DNA from 3 places in the Halodurantibacterium flavum genome. Region 1 is predicted to be linked to each of the others. Evidence: riboswitches for the same ligand, from Rfam matches in the RefSeq annotation. Region 1 holds a riboswitch; each other region holds the start of a gene.
The links. Region 1 has a riboswitch for thiamine pyrophosphate ahead of thiB (thiamine ABC transporter substrate binding subunit). Riboswitches for the same ligand answer to the same signal wherever they lie in the genome.

Region 1 (3,252 bases):
TCTTTGACGGCGGGAAACAGCCAATTGCGACAGCTTTTAGCTTGCGAAACGCCCCAAAAGATAGTGTAGCAAGTCAATGATCTGCCATGCGGCACCTGAAATAAAACAGTGGCCCGCCCAGGGCCCAGGAACGAGGAGACTGGAGATGACCACGAAACCGATGACCAAGACTCAACTCGTCGCCGCTTTGGCCGAGGAGATGGGTTCGGACAAGAAAACCGCCGGCGCAGCGCTTGACGCGCTCGGCACGCTCATCACGCGCGAAGTCGCCGAAGGCGGCGCTGTCACGCTTCCCGGTCTGGGCAAGTTTGCCTGCCGCACCCGCCCCGAACGTATGGTGCGCAACCCCGCCACGGGCGAGCAGATTTCCAAGCCCGCCGACAAGGTCGTCAAGGTCACGATCGCCAAGGCGCTCAAGGACAGCGTGAACAGCTGATCGGATTTCCGCGGCCCGCCCGCGGAAACCACAAGGCCGTCCCGAGGGACGGCCTTTTTCTTTGGCACTATGCCCGTGGGGATCCTGACAGGCCGCCTTACCCGATGCGACCGCGCGCACCCTCGCCCACCTGCCCGCGATGCAGCAGCAGGTGATCGAGGATGACACAGGCCATCATTGCCTCGGCCACCGGCACGGCGCGGATACCCACGCAGGGATCGTGCCGGCCCTTGGTGACCAGATCGGTTTCCTGCCCGGTGCGCGTCACGCTGCGCCGGGGCGTCAGGATCGAAGAGGTCGGCTTGACCGCCAGCCGCACAACCACATCCTGCCCGGTCGAAATACCGCCCAGAATTCCACCCGCGTGGTTCGACAGATATTCCGGCCCGTCGGGCCCCATGCGAATCTCATCGGCATTCTCGGTCCCGGTCAGGGCGGCCGCCGCCATGCCCTCACCGATCTCGACGCCTTTGACGGCATTGATCGACATCATCGCCGCCGCCAGATCGCTGTCCAGTTTCGCATAGATCGGCGCGCCAAGACCCGGCGGCACGCCCCGGGCGACAACCTCGATCACCGCACCGACCGAATCGCCGGATTTCCGGAGCGCATCCAGATAGTCGGCCCAGTCCTTCGCCGCCTGCGCATCGGGGGTCCAGAACGGATTGCGCGCGATTTCCGCCGCGTCGAAACGCGCCCGGTCGATCCGGTGCGGCCCCATCTGGACCATGTAGCCCGTCACGGAAACACCCGGCGCCAGAACCCCCAGGGCGGCCCGCGCCACACCGCCTGCCGCCACCCGGGCCGCGGTTTCCCGCGCGCTGGACCGCCCGCCGCCGCGATAGTCGCGGATGCCGTATTTCTGCCAATAGGTGATGTCGGCATGGCCCGGGCGGAACGCCTCGGCGATCTCGCCATAGTCCCTGGACCGCTGGTCCGTATTGCGGATCATCAACTGGATCGGGGTGCCGGTGCTCTGCCCCTCGAAGACGCCCGAAAGGATCTCGACCTCATCCGGCTCGCGCCGCTGGGTGGTGAACCGGTTCTGCCCCGGCTTGCGCAGGTCGAGCCAGTGCTGGAGCTGCGTGGCCTCGACCGGCACGCCCGGCGGGCACCCGTCGACCGTCGCGCCAAGCGCCGGGCCGTGGCTTTCGCCCCAGGTGGTGACGCGGAACATGTGGCCGAAGGTGTTGAATGACATGGGCGCCCCTTTGCTTGGGGTTTCTGTTACCCCCGCGGGCGCGCGCGCTCAAGCCTTTCCGCTTGTGACCGGGCGCGGGGGTGATTAGGGTCGGCCCTACCTCGGGGTGCCCTGCCGGGCTGAGATGCGCGCTGCGCGAACCCGTTGAACCTGAACCGGTTAAGACCGGCGGAGGGAAGGCAAGCGGCGCATCCCCATATCGCGCATCCTGACCCCGCCCGTCGCAATGGAGGATGAAATGCGTTATCCGACGCTTGCTGCGGGACTGATCCTGGCCACCGCCCCGGCCCTGGCCCAGACGCCCGAACTGACGATCTACACCTATGACAGCTTCGTGTCCGAATGGGGCCCCGGGCCGCAGGTCAAGTCCGCGTTCGAGGCGGTCTGCGACTGCACCGTGACCTTTGTCGGCGCGGGCGATGGCGCGGCGCTTCTGGCGCGGCTGCAACTGGAAGGCGCGCGTAGCCCGGCGGATATCGTGCTCGGGCTCGACACCAACCTTACCGCCATTGCCGCCGAGACCGGGCTGATCGCGCCACATGGGCTGACGCCGGACCATGACCTGCCGGTGGCGTGGGACGATCCGCTCTTCCTGCCCTACGACTGGGGCTATTTCGCCTTCGTCCACGACACAGACCTTGCCGATCCGCCGGCGAGCTTTGGGGATCTGATTGCCTCTGACCTGCAGGTGGTCATTCAGGATCCGCGTTCGTCGACCCCCGGCCTCGGCCTCCTGATGTGGGTCGAGGCCGCCTATGGCGACCGCGCGCCCGAGATCTGGCAGGGCCTCGCCCCCCGTATCCTGACCGTGACGCCCGGCTGGTCCGAGGCCTACGGGCTGTTCCTGAACGGCGAGGCCGACATGGTTCTGTCCTACACGACCTCGCCCGCCTATCACATCATCGCCGAGGGGGATGACAGCAAGACGGCGGCGATCTTCGAGGAAGGGCATTACCTTCAGGTCGAGGTCGCCGGAATGTTGGCCGCCAGCGACCAGCCCGAACTCGCAACGCGGTTTCTGGACTTCATGCTGACCGATGCGTTTCAGGCCATCCTGCCAGAGACCAACTGGATGTATCCGGCAGTCCTGCCCGAGGCGGGGCTTGCCCAAGGCTTCGCGGATCTTCCCACACCTGACCGGGCGCTTCTGCTGCCGCCGGCCGAGGCTGCGGCGCGCCGCGATGGCGCGCTGGCCACATGGCTCTCGGCGCTCAGCCGCTAGGGCGCGCAGGATGGGGCGGCGTCGCGGTCGCGGCGCTGCTTCTCCTGCTGACGCTGGGCGCCCTTGGGGCGGTGTTCTGGCGCGCGGGCGGGACATCGGGGCTTGGGCCGGCGGACTGGGCGGCAATCCGGTTTACCGTCTGGCAGGCCGCACTGTCGGCAGGACTTTCCGTGGCACTGGCGATCCCGGTCGCGCGCGCCCTTGCACGGCGCAGCTTTCGCGGCCGGCAGATCATCGTCACCCTGCTGGGCGCCCCGTTCCTCTTGCCGACGCTGGTGGCGGTTCTGGGGCTTCTGGCAGTCTTTGGCCGAAACGGGATTTTCAACGACTGGCTGATGGCGCTCGGCCTTCCGCCCCTGCGGATCTATGGCCCGCAGGGTGTCATCCTGGCCC
Region 2 (3,252 bases), on a different contig from region 1:
GTTGCTATTGAATGCCGCGCAAGCGCCGGGGCCGAATATACAACCTGCATCTCTTGGACAAACGGTAGAGCGTCGGGCACCTCCGGACCCAGGCGGTGTTGACGTGACCTAGAAAAGCTCCACCGCACCGTCATCGGCGGCAAGGCGCGGTCGCTGGGGTGGCGGCGCCTCATGCGGCTGCATGAGCTGCACCTGGGCCTGCCCTGTCACGGGCCAGAATCGCAGCTTGCGGCCCTGTGTCCCGCCGACGTTTTCCGAGGTGATCCGGATGCTCTCGCCGTTCAGGAACCATCGGGCGAACTCGATATTGTCCTGCCCGATATTCCGGAGCCCGGGCAGCATCCGCCCGCCGCCGAAGATCTTGGCCTCCATCCTGCGACGATCGGCCCCGCTTTTGAGGAGGGCGTTGATCATCTGTTCCATCGAGTTGACGCCGTAGCGAAGGCTTGCCTTGTCCCCGAGCCCGCCGTCGGGCAGCAGGAAGTGGTTCATCCCGCCCACACCGGTCACCGGATCATAGACGCAGGCAGCCACGCAAGAGCCGAGAAGCGTGCTGAGCATGTCCCCGGGGCGGTTGGACAGGCGGTATTCGCCCTGCAGCACGTGAATGAGGTTCGGTGGCGGGGCGGTCACAGGTCTTGTCCTGACTGGTGGCGTTGCGTGATGCGGTTGCAGGCGCGCAGGATCGCCGGGCCGATGGCCGCGCCCGGCAGAACTTCATCAACGGCCCCGATTTCGGCGGCGACCCTGGGCATGCCGTAGACGGTGCTGGATTGTGCGTCTTGGGCAATTGTATGCCACCCGCGGTGGCGCAGTTGCAGCAGACCCTGCGCCCCGTCGCGCCCCATGCCGGTCAGAATTGCGGCGACCCCGGGCGGCGCCCTGTCGGCCACCGACCGGAAAAGCGCATCCACAGACGGACGGTGGCCGGAAACGCGTTCGCCTGTCGTCAGCCGGCACTGGGCGCCCGGCTGCATGCGCATTTCCAGATGATGCTGGTCCCCAGGCGCAAGGTAGACGTGACCCGGCAGCAGCGGTGCGCCAGTCCGGGCCTCGCTCACCTCTGGCCGGTAGAGACGGTTGAGACGCTCTGCCAGACCCGCGCTGAAGCTGCCACGGATATGCTGAACGATCATCGTCGGGGGGCAGTCGGCGGGAAACGCCTCCAATATCTGTTCGAGGACCGTCACCCCGCCGGTGGAGGCGCCGATGCAGACGATTGGGCGAAGCTCTGGCGCCGGGGGGGCGGGACCGCGCAGCATTTGCACAAGGCGCGTGGCCACGCGCGTGTAATCGGCCCCGGCAAGACCGCCCATATCCTCCTCCGCGACGGGGATGACCGGGGGGCCGGCTGGGCCAAGATCGGCCCGCGCGCGCTCGACCTCGCCCCGGGCGGGACCAATGAGAAAAATCGCCTCGGCCTCGGACAGGCGCGGATGGCGCAGGGCCTGCGCCGGCGAGACCACGGCGTCGATCACCACCAGGTCGGCTGCGCGCAACCCGTCTGCCAGTTTCATCGCCCGGATTGGCCGCCGGTCGATGAGGATGATTCGCTTGCCCAACCCGTTCTCCTTGCCCGATGGCTCTGTTTCTGGACCAAACCCTTTAATCAATGACTAAGCCCGGTCGCTTGCGAACCACCGCCGGTGCCGCTAGGATTGCAGCGATACCGTTGGGGTGCCCGATCTGCGGGCTGAGAGATGCTGTGCATCAACCCATCGAACCTGATCCGGGTCATACCGGCGGAGGGAACGGTCGCGCGACGTACATTCCGTCAGCGCATCACCTGCTTTCCGCCTGTCCCGAAACCGAGGAGGCGGCATATGACACCCATTGCACTTACGATTGCGGGGTCGGATTCCGGCGGCGGCGCCGGGATTCAGGCCGATCTCAAGACATTTTCCGCGCTGGGCGTCTATGGTGCCAGCGTCCTTACGGCCGTCACGGCGCAGAACACCATGACGGTCACCCGCGTAGAGGCTGTGACCCCTGCGATGATTGCCGCCCAGATCGCCGCGGTCTTTGACGATTTCAGCGTCGGCGCCGTGAAGCTGGGGATGTTGGGTGATGCCGACGCGATCGTGACTGTCGCGGACGGGCTGGCCGGAAAGGACGTGCCGGTGGTACTCGACCCTGTGATGGTGGCGAAGTCGGGTGCGGTGCTTCTGCCCGGCACTGCGATAGAGGCGATGTTGCGGCGGCTTTTACCTGCCGCCACGATCATCACCCCCAACCTGCCGGAGGCCGCGCGCCTTCTGAATCGCCCGGAAGCGGTGGACGCGGTGGAAATGGCGTCACAGGGTCGTGCGCTGCTGGATATGGGCGCGCGCGCGGTCCTGATGAAGGGTGGCCACGGGCGCGGTGAGGTCGTCACCGACCTGCTGGTCACGCCGGGCAGAACCATTGTATTTGAAGCGCCGCGCCAGAACACCCGGAACACGCATGGCACCGGGTGCAGCCTTGCCGCGGCCATCGCGGCGGGGCTTGCCCAGGGGCTGGTTCTGCCCGACGCCATCGCCCGTGCGCATGGATGGCTGCAGGATGCAATCCGGGCCGGCGCCCGTCTTTCCCTGGGCCGGGGGCAGGGGCCGGTGCATCATTTTCACAGGTTCTGGCCGGCATGAGGCCGGTTTCGGTCATCGGGGCTGGGGTTGCCGGCCTCTGCGTCGCGACGGCGCTTCGGGCGCGGGGGATGGAAATCCGCCTGTTCGATACCCGACCTGACCCGGGGCCGCAGGCCTGTTCGTGGTGGGCCGGGGGAATGCTCGCCCCGTGGTGCGAGAGCGAGACAGCCGAGGAACCCGTTCTCCGGCTGGGGCAGCGCGCGGCTGACTGGTGGGACAGGCATGCCGGTGGTGTTGTCCGGAACGGCACCCTTGTTCTGGCCCTGTCGCGCGACCGCGGGGATCTTGCGCGTTTTGCGCGCAGGACGGGCGGTCACCGCGATGTTCCGGCGTCAGAGATAGCGAGGCTTGAACCCGATCTGTCGATGCACCGGCACGGACTTCTTTATGCCGCCGAGGCGCATCTGAACCCGCGTGCGGCGCTTGCGGACCTGCGCCGCCGGTTGGCGGATGCGGATGTTCCGGTAGAGACGGGCACGCCGCCAGACGGCGGTTGGATGATCGACTGTCGCGGACTTGCCGCGCGGGACATGCTGTCGGATTTACGGGGCGTCAAAGGCGAGATGGTCGTGCTGCGCTGCCCGGAGATTACGCTGTCGCGACCGGTGCGCCTGTTGCATCCGCGTCA
Region 3 (3,252 bases), on a different contig from region 1:
CCGATCATGGCCGAACTTGCGCCCGCGCTGCTGTTGCCCCTGCAGGACCAGCTTGGCAAGCTGAGCGCGCGCCCCGCCTATCACTATCGCCTGCCGGATTCCCGGATAGACGAGGCCGGATGGTCCATCGCCTATGAACATAACCGCTGGGTGATGGTGGAACGGGTGGCGGCCTCCCCCCGCCTTCTGGCGCGGCTTTCGTCGGACTGGCTGGACCATCGCCAGCATCTGACCAGCCTGCGGCGCGACTGGCGGCTTCATGTCGAAGAAGTCCTGCACGACGCAGGGATTGCCGAGGCCACATGGACCGCCCCCTGATCGCCGTCACGACCTCGCGCCGGTCCGGCTGGCGGATCTTCCCGCTCGTGGCGCTCAACGTCTGGCTGGCCGGTGGACGATCGGTGCGGTGGGACACGGCGCGGCCGCCCGATCTCGACCGGGTGGACGGGCTGATCGTGGGGGGCGGCGACGACATTTCCCCCGATCTTTACGGCATGAGCGTCGTGACCTCGGCGCGACTGGACCCCGACCGCGATGCGCTCGAACACCGGCTGGTGACGGGGGCACTGAACCGCAACATGCCGATCCTCGGTATTTGCCGGGGTTCGCAGATGCTGAACATCGCGCTTGGCGGAACGCTGCATCAGGACGCCTATGGATTCTTCACGACAAGCCGGGAGTTCCGCACGATCCTGCCGCGCAAGCGCGTGACGCTTTGCCCGGGAACGCGCCTGCATGAAATCGCGGGCAATGCGCCGATGATGGTCAACGCGCTCCACAGTCAGGCAGTCGCCGATCTGGGCGAGAACCTGCGGGTGGCTGCGCTGGACGAAGGCGGGATGATTCAGGGGATCGAACGGATATCGGACCCCTTCGCGCTGGGTGTGCAATGGCATCCGGAGCATCTGTTCTATGCAAGCCGCCAGCGTGCGATCTTTGCGGCGCTGGTCAGCGCGGCCCGCGCGCGCCGGCAGGATCGCAGCCAGACCGCCGCCGTCGATGCCGACATGGACCTTGGCGCCACGCCGGAAGATATCGCGCCGGCCGGGGCCACCACGGACCGCGAATGACGGTTGACAGGCGACGCCCGCCTCCCGCATCATCGGATTGCTGACCAGGGGTGCCCCGGCAAGGGGCTGAGATCCTGCTGAACGCTTTGGCGTGTGGCGCAGGGGACCCTTTGAACCTGATCCAGTTAACACTGGCGTAGGGACGGTGCGATCGCCCGCGGGCCTTCCGCGAAAGGGCATCCATTCTCCGCTGCCGAACTGGGTCTCCATGCGCTTGCAGAGGAGCCTGCCATGAACGAACTTTCCCATCCCACCCCGACCGTGACCTGCGGCCCCCTTCCCGCCTCGACCAAGATCCATGTCGCGGGCGAACGTCATCCGGGCCTGAGGGTGCCGATGCGCCGGATCGCGCTGCACCCGACCGCGGCGGAACCACCTGTCACGATCTACGACGCCTCTGGCCCCTATACCGACCCGGCGGCGCGGATCGACATTGCCCGTGGCCTGCCCCGGACCCGCGCCGATTGGATCGCAGCGCGCGGCGATACCGAGACCTATGCGGGCCGGCGCGTCCGCCCCGAGGATAACGGCTTTGCCGAAGGCGACCGGCTGACGCCCGAATTCCCCGCGCTCCCCATCCCCCGCCGCGCGACAAAGGGCGCGGTCACGCAGCTCGCCTATGCCCGCGCCGGGATCGTCACCGCCGAGATGGAATATGCCGCCATCCGCGAGAACCTCGGCCGCAGCACCGCCGCCACCCGTGATGGAGAGGCGTTCGGTGCGGCCATCCCCGATTTCGTGACCCCGGAATTCGTGCGGGACGAAATCGCCGCCGGCCGTGCGATCCTGCCCGCCAACATCAACCATCCGGAGCTGGAGCCGATGGTGATCGGCCGCAACTTCCTCGTGAAGATCAACGCGAATATCGGAAATTCCGCCGTCACATCCTCGATGGCGGAAGAGGTCGAAAAGATGGTCTGGGCGATCCGCTGGGGCGCCGACACGGTGATGGACCTGTCCACCGGCCGCAACATCCACAACATCCGCGAATGGATCATCCGGAACGCGCCCGTCCCCATCGGGACCGTGCCGCTTTACCAGGCGCTGGAAAAGGTCGGCGGCGTGGCCGAGGACCTGACATGGGAGGTCTATCGGGACACGCTGATCGAGCAGGCGGAACAGGGGGTGGATTACTTTACCATCCACGCCGGGCTGCGGCTGCACCACATCCCGCTGACGGTGGACCGCGTGACGGGGATCGTCTCGCGCGGCGGCTCAATCATGGCCAAGTGGTGCCTGCACCACCACCGAGAGAGCTTTCTCTATGAGCATTTCGAAGAGATCTGCGAGATCATGCGCGCCTACGACGTCAGTTTCAGCCTTGGCGACGGGCTGCGCCCCGGCTCCATCGCCGATGCCAACGATGCCGCGCAATTCGCGGAACTGGAAACGCTGGGCGAACTGACGCAGATCGCGTGGAAGCACGACTGCCAGGTGATGATCGAGGGGCCGGGCCATGTGCCCATGCACAAGATCAAGGAGAACATGGACCGCCAGCTGGAGGTCTGCGCCGAGGCGCCATTCTACACGCTCGGGCCCCTGACGACCGACATTGCACCGGGCTACGACCACATCACCAGCGGCATCGGCGCCGCGATGATCGGCTGGTTCGGGACCGCGATGCTCTGCTACGTCACGCCCAAGGAACATCTGGGCCTGCCGGACCGGGACGACGTCAAGACCGGGGTTATCACCTACAAGATCGCCGCCCATGCCGCGGACCTTGCCAAGGGCCACCCGGCCGCCCGCCTCCGCGACGACGCGCTCTCACGCGCGCGGTTCGAGTTCCGCTGGGAGGATCAGTTCAACCTCTCGCTCGACCCGGATACGGCCCGCGCCTTTCACGACCAGACCCTCCCGAAAGAGGCGCACAAGGTCGCGCATTTCTGTTCGATGTGCGGGCCGAAATTCTGCTCGATGCGGATATCCCACGACATTCGGGCCGAGGCCAAGAGCAAGGGGATGCTGGAAATGGCGGAACGCTATCGCGCGGGGGGCGACCTTTATATGCCCGCCGACTGAGCGTTCGACCGAGCGGATAGCGGCGCGGGCGGAAAACCCGCGCCGTCCATTATCAGGCGCTGCCCGCACCCGTCATGCGATGCAGCCGTTGCACGATGCCCGGCTCCAGCCGCAGCGCAGAGGCAAGGCGCCGCAGGTAGTCGCGTTCTGCCTCATTCGC

Region 2: it holds a riboswitch for thiamine pyrophosphate, as region 1 does, so the genes downstream of both, thiD (bifunctional hydroxymethylpyrimidine kinase/phosphomethylpyrimidine kinase) here and thiB (thiamine ABC transporter substrate binding subunit) in region 1, are expected to answer to the same signal.
Region 3: it holds a riboswitch for thiamine pyrophosphate, as region 1 does, so the genes downstream of both, thiC (phosphomethylpyrimidine synthase ThiC) here and thiB (thiamine ABC transporter substrate binding subunit) in region 1, are expected to answer to the same signal.

What each region holds. Positions count from the first base shown of each region.
Region 1 covers NZ_JBHUGH010000010.1:109,966-113,217, reverse strand. Annotated here, with positions in the region: gene ACFSGJ_RS13390 (AMP nucleosidase) at 1-7, shown strand, start outside; gene ACFSGJ_RS13385 (HU family DNA-binding protein) at 146-436, shown strand; gene aroC (chorismate synthase) at 534-1,637, opposite strand; TPP riboswitch at 1,730-1,831, shown strand; gene thiB (thiamine ABC transporter substrate binding subunit) at 1,876-2,859, shown strand; gene ACFSGJ_RS13370 (thiamine/thiamine pyrophosphate ABC transporter permease ThiP) at 2,835-3,252, shown strand, end outside.
Region 2 covers NZ_JBHUGH010000038.1:2,956-6,207, reverse strand. Annotated here, with positions in the region: gene ACFSGJ_RS19685 (chemotaxis protein CheD) at 109-633, opposite strand; gene ACFSGJ_RS19680 (chemotaxis protein CheB) at 630-1,562, opposite strand; TPP riboswitch at 1,664-1,768, shown strand; gene thiD (bifunctional hydroxymethylpyrimidine kinase/phosphomethylpyrimidine kinase) at 1,824-2,624, shown strand; gene ACFSGJ_RS19670 (FAD-dependent oxidoreductase) at 2,621-3,252, shown strand, end outside.
Region 3 covers NZ_JBHUGH010000009.1:311,982-315,233, forward strand. Annotated here, with positions in the region: gene ACFSGJ_RS12165 (amidoligase family protein) at 1-318, shown strand, start outside; gene ACFSGJ_RS12170 (gamma-glutamyl-gamma-aminobutyrate hydrolase family protein) at 303-1,070, shown strand; TPP riboswitch at 1,107-1,231, shown strand; gene thiC (phosphomethylpyrimidine synthase ThiC) at 1,302-3,092, shown strand; gene ACFSGJ_RS12180 (tellurite resistance TerB family protein) at 3,145-3,252, opposite strand, start outside.